DNA from 2 places in the Achromobacter deleyi genome. Region 2 is predicted to be linked to the other one. Evidence: predicted binding sites of a transcription regulator. Region 2 holds the regulator's gene; the other holds the start of a gene.
The links. Region 2 encodes NrdR, which represses ribonucleotide reductase genes. Its sites were predicted from a motif close to CACNANATNTNGTG; they were not measured.

Region 1 (3,367 bases), 2.9 Mb from region 2:
GGGATCGCCCGGGAAAAAAAAGCGGTGGGCGGCGATATCAGGCCGGCGCGCAGCAAGACGCCTGTTTGGCCAGCAATTCGGCGTCGCACTTCGGGCAGAACTCGTGGTGCCCGGCCAGATAGCCGTGGTTCGGGCAGATCGAGAACGTCGGCGTGACGGTGATGTAAGGCAGCCGGAAATTCGACAGCGCGCGCCGCACCAGCTCTTTGCAGGCGCTGGCCGAGGACACGGCCTCGTTCATGTACAGGTGCAGCACGGTGCCGCCGGTGTACTTGCCCTGCAGCGCTTCCTGCAGGGCAAGCGCCTCGAACGGATCGTCGGTGTGGCCCACCGGCAGCTGGCTGGAGTTGGTGTAGTAGGGCTGGGCCTCGGTGCCGGCCTGCAGGATGCCGGGGTAGCGCTTGCGGTCCTCGCGGGCGAAGCGGTAGGTGGTGCCCTCGGCGGGCGTGGCCTCCAGGTTGTACAGGTGCCCGGTCTCTTCCTGGAACTCGGTCATGCGCGCCCGCACCCGGTCCAGCAGCCGCACCGCCAGCGCGTGGCCGGCCGGCGTGGTGACGTCCTCGGCGTCGTCGCTGAAGTTGCGGATCATCTCGTTGATGCCGTTCACGCCCAGCGTGCTGAAGTGGTTGCGCAGAGTGCCGAGGTAGCGCCGGGTGTACGGGTACAGGCCCTGGTCGATGTAGCGCTGCACCACCTTGCGCTTGGTTTCCAGCACGTCGCGGCCCATGCCCAGCAGCAGGTCCAGGCGCGCCATCAGCGCGGCCTCGTCGCCGCGGCAGGTGTGGCCCAGCCGCGCGCAGTTGACCGTCACCACGCCCACCGAGCCGGTCTGCTCGGCCGAACCGAACAGGCCGTTGCCGCGCTTGAGCAGCTCGCGCAGGTCCAGTTGCAGGCGGCAGCACATGGAGCGCACCATGTGCGGCTCCAGGTCGGAATTCAGGAAGTTCTGGAAATACGGCAGGCCGTAGCGCGCGGTCATTTCGAACAGGCGCTCGGTGTTGGGGTGGTCCCAGTCGAAGTCGGGCGTGATGTTGTAGGTGGGGATCGGGAAGGTGAACACGCGCCCCTTGGCGTCGCCGGCCATCATCACCTCGATGTAGGCGCGGTTGATCATGTCCATTTCGGTCTGCAGGTCGCCATAGGCGAACGGCATTTCCTCGCCGCCGACGTAGGGGATCTGCTCCTTCAGGTCGGCCGGGCAGGTCCAGTCGAAGGTCAGGTTGGTGAACGGCGTCTGCGTGCCCCAGCGGCTCGGCACGTTGAGGTTGTAGATCAGTTCCTGCATGCATTGCTTGACCTCGGTGTAGGTCATCGCGTCGCGGCGGATGAAGGGCGCCATGTAGGTGTCGAACGAACTGAACGCCTGGGCGCCGGCCCATTCGTTCTGCAGCGTGCCCAGGAAGTTGACGATCTGGCCGATGGCCGCCGACATGTGGCGCGGCGGTGTGGCCTCGATCTTGCCGGGGATGCCGTTGAAGCCCTCGGTCAGCAGCTGGCGCAGCGACCAGCCGGCGCAATAGCCGCTGAGCATGTCCAGGTCGTGGATGTGGATGTCGCCGTCGCGGTGGGCCTGGCCGGCCTCGGGCGTGAAGACGTTGGACAGCCAGTAGTTGGCGGTGACCTTGCCGGCCACGTTCAGGATCAGGCCGCCCAGGCTGTAGCCCTGGTTGGCGTTGGCGTTGACGCGCCAGTCGCGCTGTTCGAGGTATTCCTCCATGGCGCTTTCCACGTCCACCAGGGTGTGGCGCAGCGCGCGCAGGCGGGCGTGCTGTTCGCGGTAGACGATGTAGGCGCGGGCGGTGCGCCAGTAGCCGGCCTTGACCAGCGTTTCCTCGACCTGGTTCTGGATGGTCTCCACGCCGGGGCAGACGTTGCCCTCGGCGGCCAGCGCCGCGATCACCGCGCTGGCCAGTCCCTGCGCGACGTCGGCGTCCAGTTCTCTGGTGCTGCGGCCGGCGGCGGCGAGCGCCGCCGCGATCTTGTCGCGGTCGAATGCGACGACCCGGCCGTCGCGCTTGAGGATGTGTTGGAGTTGCATCGCTGACACCATATGTTGTGGGGTAGGAAAACTCTACCACCACCTATGGTGTTGAAGACCCGGCTGCCGAGGCGTTTGTCAGCCTGGCTTGACGCTGGTCAAACGGCGCCGGCCGGGCCGGCGCGGGCGCAATACGGCCCTAGAATCCGAAGCCGACCCCGGCGATCGAGATCACCACCGCGAGGGCGGCGGTGCGCATCGCCGGGCGCGGCGACCACGACAGCATGCCGACCCACAGCAGGGCGCCGGCCGACAGCCAACCCAGCCAGGCCACCACGCCGACGGTGTTGCCCCACAGGCCGACGCAGGGCAGCAGCGCCAGCAGCAACAGCAGGATGCCGGCGGCGCGCAGCACGCGGGTATGGCTGGCGGAGGGATCGCGGCCCCACACCTGGTCGTAGTGGCGCGGCATCGCCAGGCTCAGGCAGGCCATGCCCGAATAGGTCAGCAGCAGCGCCATGGCGATGCCGTATGCGTCGTTCAGATTCATGCCGTGGCTTCCTGGGGCGGTCGGGCGTTGCGCGGCGGCGGGGCCGACAGCGGTTTCCGGTGCAATCGTAGCGCAGCCCAGCCGGCCGCCAGGCCGGTGGCCACGGCCGTGAGCTCGACGCCGGCGCTTTCCCAGTCGCCGCGCGCGATCTGCGCCAGCGGATGGTCGCCCAGCGTCAGCAGCGACAGCAGCGGCAGCAGCAGGCACAACGCCGACAGCAGGCCCAATTGCCAGATCCACGCGCGCCGCGGCGCGCACAGCCAGGCGTGGGCCAGCGTCAGCGCCCAGACGATGAAGAAGGCGCGCAGTTCCCAGCCGGCGCGCTGCGGCAGCGACACCGGCAGCAGGCGGTTGGCCCACAAGTAGGCCACGCAGGCGATCGCCAGGCCGGCCAGCGCGGCCACGTTCAGGCCTTCGATCAGGCGATACACGCGCGCCGTGGCGGCGCCGAATTCGTGGCCCATCTTGTTGCGGCGCTTGACCATGAACAGCACCGCGCCGGTGCCCATCATGGCGGTGCCCGCCAGGCCGCACAGGAAATACAGCCATTGCATCGCCAGTCCGCCGAACTTCACCATGTGCAGGTCCGACATCACCTGGCGCGTCAGCGGCGCGGCGCCGCCGTGCACGCCGCCGGGCATGCGCATGCGCAGCAGCTCGCCGGTGGCGGCCGAGAATTCCGCCATGCCGGTGGTGCTGCTGATGTGGGCGCGCATGTCCGCGTCCTCGTTCCAGCCATAGACCGCGATGCGCATGGCGCCGTCTTCGGGGTTGTTGATGACGATGGCGCGGGCGCTCTGGCCGATCATCTGCTCGGCGCGCGCCACGATCGGTTCCAG
Region 2 (3,367 bases):
TCACCGAAGCCGAGGCCGAGCTGACCGCCAACCTGATCGCCGACGTGCTGGACAACCCGCGCGACGAAGCCAACATCGCCGCCGTGCGCGCCAAGGTCAACGAACTGACCGCGCGCCTGCCGGTGTACGGCAAGAAGTGATGCGACGGCGGATTCTTTCCGCCCGCATGTGACACGGACGGCTCCGCAAGGGGCCGTCCTTTTGTTTTCCGGGCCGGTGCCCCCGCCGGCGCGGTTTCGCACCCCCGTTCAGGCCTTCATTACCCCCCCGATTTGGTAATCCCTCCTATGGCTGAACGGCAAAAGCCGGGCTCGGCCGACCTATATTCAGAGTCGCTTCGGGCGCCATCGCTCGATCCATTTTCCGCCTCCACCGAGCGCCGTCCGACGCTGCCAACCGACACGGCCCTGGATCAGGGGCCGTGTCGGTTGCCTTGCCCGCAGTCCTCGCCACGGCATGCAACGCCCCTTTTCTTGAAATGGCAACGAACCTCCAACCTATCGGGCAACGGCCATGTTCCCGAGAAGACGGCATGACTGAACGGACACGATTTGCGCGCCGAGGCCGCTCGGGCGCGCTGATGGCAGGGCTGCTCATCGCCTGCGCGTTGCTGATCCCGGCGACAGCGCTAGGCGATGAATGTCATTCCGTCATGGGGTCTGCCGGCACCGTGCAATTCCATCTGCCGCCCTCGGTGAGTTTCGCCTTGAGCAAAATCCCCCCGGAAGGCACGGTCCTCTATCGAAGCCAACCCTACGCCGTAGATTACTTATGCACCTATACGTCAGGCCCGGCCAAGAATCAGCCCATGCTCACGACGCTTGGGGACTTTACCCCGCTGAGAAACGCCCTGAGGGATTCCGGCCTGGCCCTGGATATCATCGTCGACGGCAATGAGGCCAATCCCTGGTCTCCCAAGGCATTGGAGTCCGTCGCACAGGTCTTCCCCGAATTCTTTCCGATCGGCGTCCCGTTTGACAGAACCCTGCCCGCCGATCAGCAACGGCCGCAGCACGCCACAATCGTCCTGCGGCTGAGCGTGAAAAGCAGGAAGGTCAATCCGGGGCGCTACCCGGTGCCCGGAACCACGATGATCAAGCTGATCTCCGACTTCACCGGCACAGGCAACCCGGGCATCTTCCTGACCACCAGCTCCACGCGGCTGCAGTACATCCCCGATGCCTGCATCGGCGACGTCGGCGTGGACAATCTGGTTCAGTTCGACCGCGTGGTCGCGACCGCCGGCTATATGGGAACCTTGCCGCAGCAGCGGCCCTTCAATGTCACCGCGCGGATCAATCCCTCCTGCTCGACCGGCAGCCTCACGACGGCCAGACCGGGGGAGGGACCCGATCAAGAGTTCTACCTGCCGCTCACGGCGACATTCACGCCGATGGGCACGGAGCGTCTCTCCAGCGATGGGCGCTTCATCTTCCTGCGCAACGAGGAAGGCCAGGAAAACGGCCTGCAAATGCAGATCACCGATCCCGCTGGCCAGCCGGTCATTCTGAACCAGGCCGTCGTTCCCCCGAAAGGCAACTTCGGCGCGTTGCATGGCAGCACCTTGTCATTGCGTAATACCTACGCCGCCGAATTGTCGCCAACGGGTAGCGCCGATGGCATGAAACTCGGCAAGTTCACCACCCAGGTCATGGTGAACGTACGGTTTGAATGAGGGGGCGCTCCGTTCCGATGTGCCGCGGCGCTGCGGAGAAAATGTCCGTCGCGTGCGCAGGGACGAATTTGGCCCCTCCTGACACCGATACACTGCCACATCGTTACAATATCGCTGAATTATTGCTTTCCGTGTTTTCAGGGATCACACATGCGGTGTCCATTTTGCGGCAATTCCGAAACGCAGGTCGTCGACAGCCGTGTCTCGGAAGAGGGCGATGCGATCCGCCGCCGGCGTCGCTGCCAATCCTGTGACAAGCGCTTTACCACCTACGAGCGGGTGGAGCTGGCGCTGCCTTCCGTGGTCAAGCGCAATGGCAGCCGCAGCGACTACGATCCCGCCAAGCTGCGCGCCAGCCTGAGCCTGGCGCTGCGCAAGCGTCCGGTCAGCACCGAGGACGTGGACGCGGCCGTGGCCCGCATCGAGGAACAGCTGCTGGCCAGCGGCCTGCGCGAAGTGGCCTCCGGGCACATCGGCGAACTGGTCATGAACGAGCTGCGCAAGCTCGACAAGGTGGCCTACGTGCGCTTCGCCTCGGTCTACAAGAGCTTCGAGGACATCGGCGAATTCGTCGAGGCGATCCGCGAGATGCAGGGACCAGTGCTGCCCGGCAAGCTGCGCAAGGAATGAGGCCGCGGCGCGGCCCGGCGCGTTAAAGCGCCACCGACCGCGCCATGCTGGGCGTCTGCGGCTGGAACCGGCGCCACACGCGGCGCAGGTGCTGGGCCGAGCCGAAGCCGGATTTCTCCGCCACCAACTCCAGGTTCAAGCGGGTTTCGCGCAGCATGTCGCGCGCCAGCGCGACGCGTATCTGATACAGGTAGTCCATCGGAGTGCAGCCGGCATGCTCGCGGAACAGCCGCGTCAGGTGGCGGGCGCTGGTGTGGGCCTGCTCGGCCAGCGATTGCGCCGACCAGGGCGCCGCGGGGTTGCGCACCACCGCGTCCTGCACCCGGTGCACGCCCGGATGCATGTGGTTGCGGTGCTCCAGCCAGGGCGACAGCGCCGAGTCGGTGCCGGCGCGGCGCTGGTATACCACCATGTCGCGCGCCACCTCGCTGGCCACGCGCGGGCCGCAATGGCGCGCCACCATGTGCAGCGCCAGGTCGATGCCGGCGGTGATGCCGGCGCTGCTGACCAGGTTGCCGTCTTCCACGAAGATGCGGTTGTCGTGCAGCCTGGCGCTGGGATCCAGGTCGGCCAGCTGCGCCAGGCAGCTGTGGTGCGTGGTGCAGTCGCGCTGGCGCGTCAGGCCGGCCGCGGCGGCGAACAGGGCGCCGGCGCAGACGGTCATCAGTGTGAAGCCGTCGGCCGGATGGCGCGCCGCCAGCCAGTCGATGATGAGGCGGGCCTCGGGCTCATCCAGGCGGATGTGCTTGCCGACCACGCCGGACACGATCACCAGCGCCTCAGGCGGCAGTTTCTCGGGCAGCGGCTGGATCCGGGCCAGGTGCAGGCCGGGAATGCCACTTTCGACTTCGGTCGACGGGCCGCAGAAATGCTGCGAGAAGGCGTCCGGGCACAGCTTGTTGGCGCCCCGGAACGCCTCGGCCGGCCCGGCCACGTCGAGCAGCACGATTCCCCGGGGCAACACGAAGTGCACGGGAATCATGGTCGGTTGCCTTATTGCGCGTCGGCGAAGACGTCGGCGGCGCGGGCGATGCGGGCGAAGCGGCCCTGCAGGACCAGTTC

Region 1: I6I07_RS22560 (ribonucleoside triphosphate reductase) is a predicted target of NrdR. The motif match lies at 2,045-2,058, and genes of this name have one in related genera.

Annotation. Positions count from the first base shown of each region.
Region 1 is NZ_CP065997.1:4,971,236-4,974,602, forward strand. Features, by position in the region: gene I6I07_RS22560 (ribonucleoside triphosphate reductase) at 38-2,038, opposite strand; gene I6I07_RS22565 (DUF3325 domain-containing protein) at 2,178-2,528, opposite strand; gene I6I07_RS22570 (PepSY-associated TM helix domain-containing protein) at 2,525-3,367, opposite strand, start outside.
Region 2 is NZ_CP065997.1:850,237-853,603, reverse strand. Features, by position in the region: gene glyA (serine hydroxymethyltransferase) at 1-140, shown strand, start outside; gene I6I07_RS03815 (hypothetical protein) at 533-1,675, shown strand; gene nrdR (transcriptional regulator NrdR) at 1,826-2,305, shown strand; gene I6I07_RS03805 (GlxA family transcriptional regulator) at 2,328-3,287, opposite strand; gene I6I07_RS03800 (cysteine hydrolase family protein) at 3,299-3,367, opposite strand, start outside.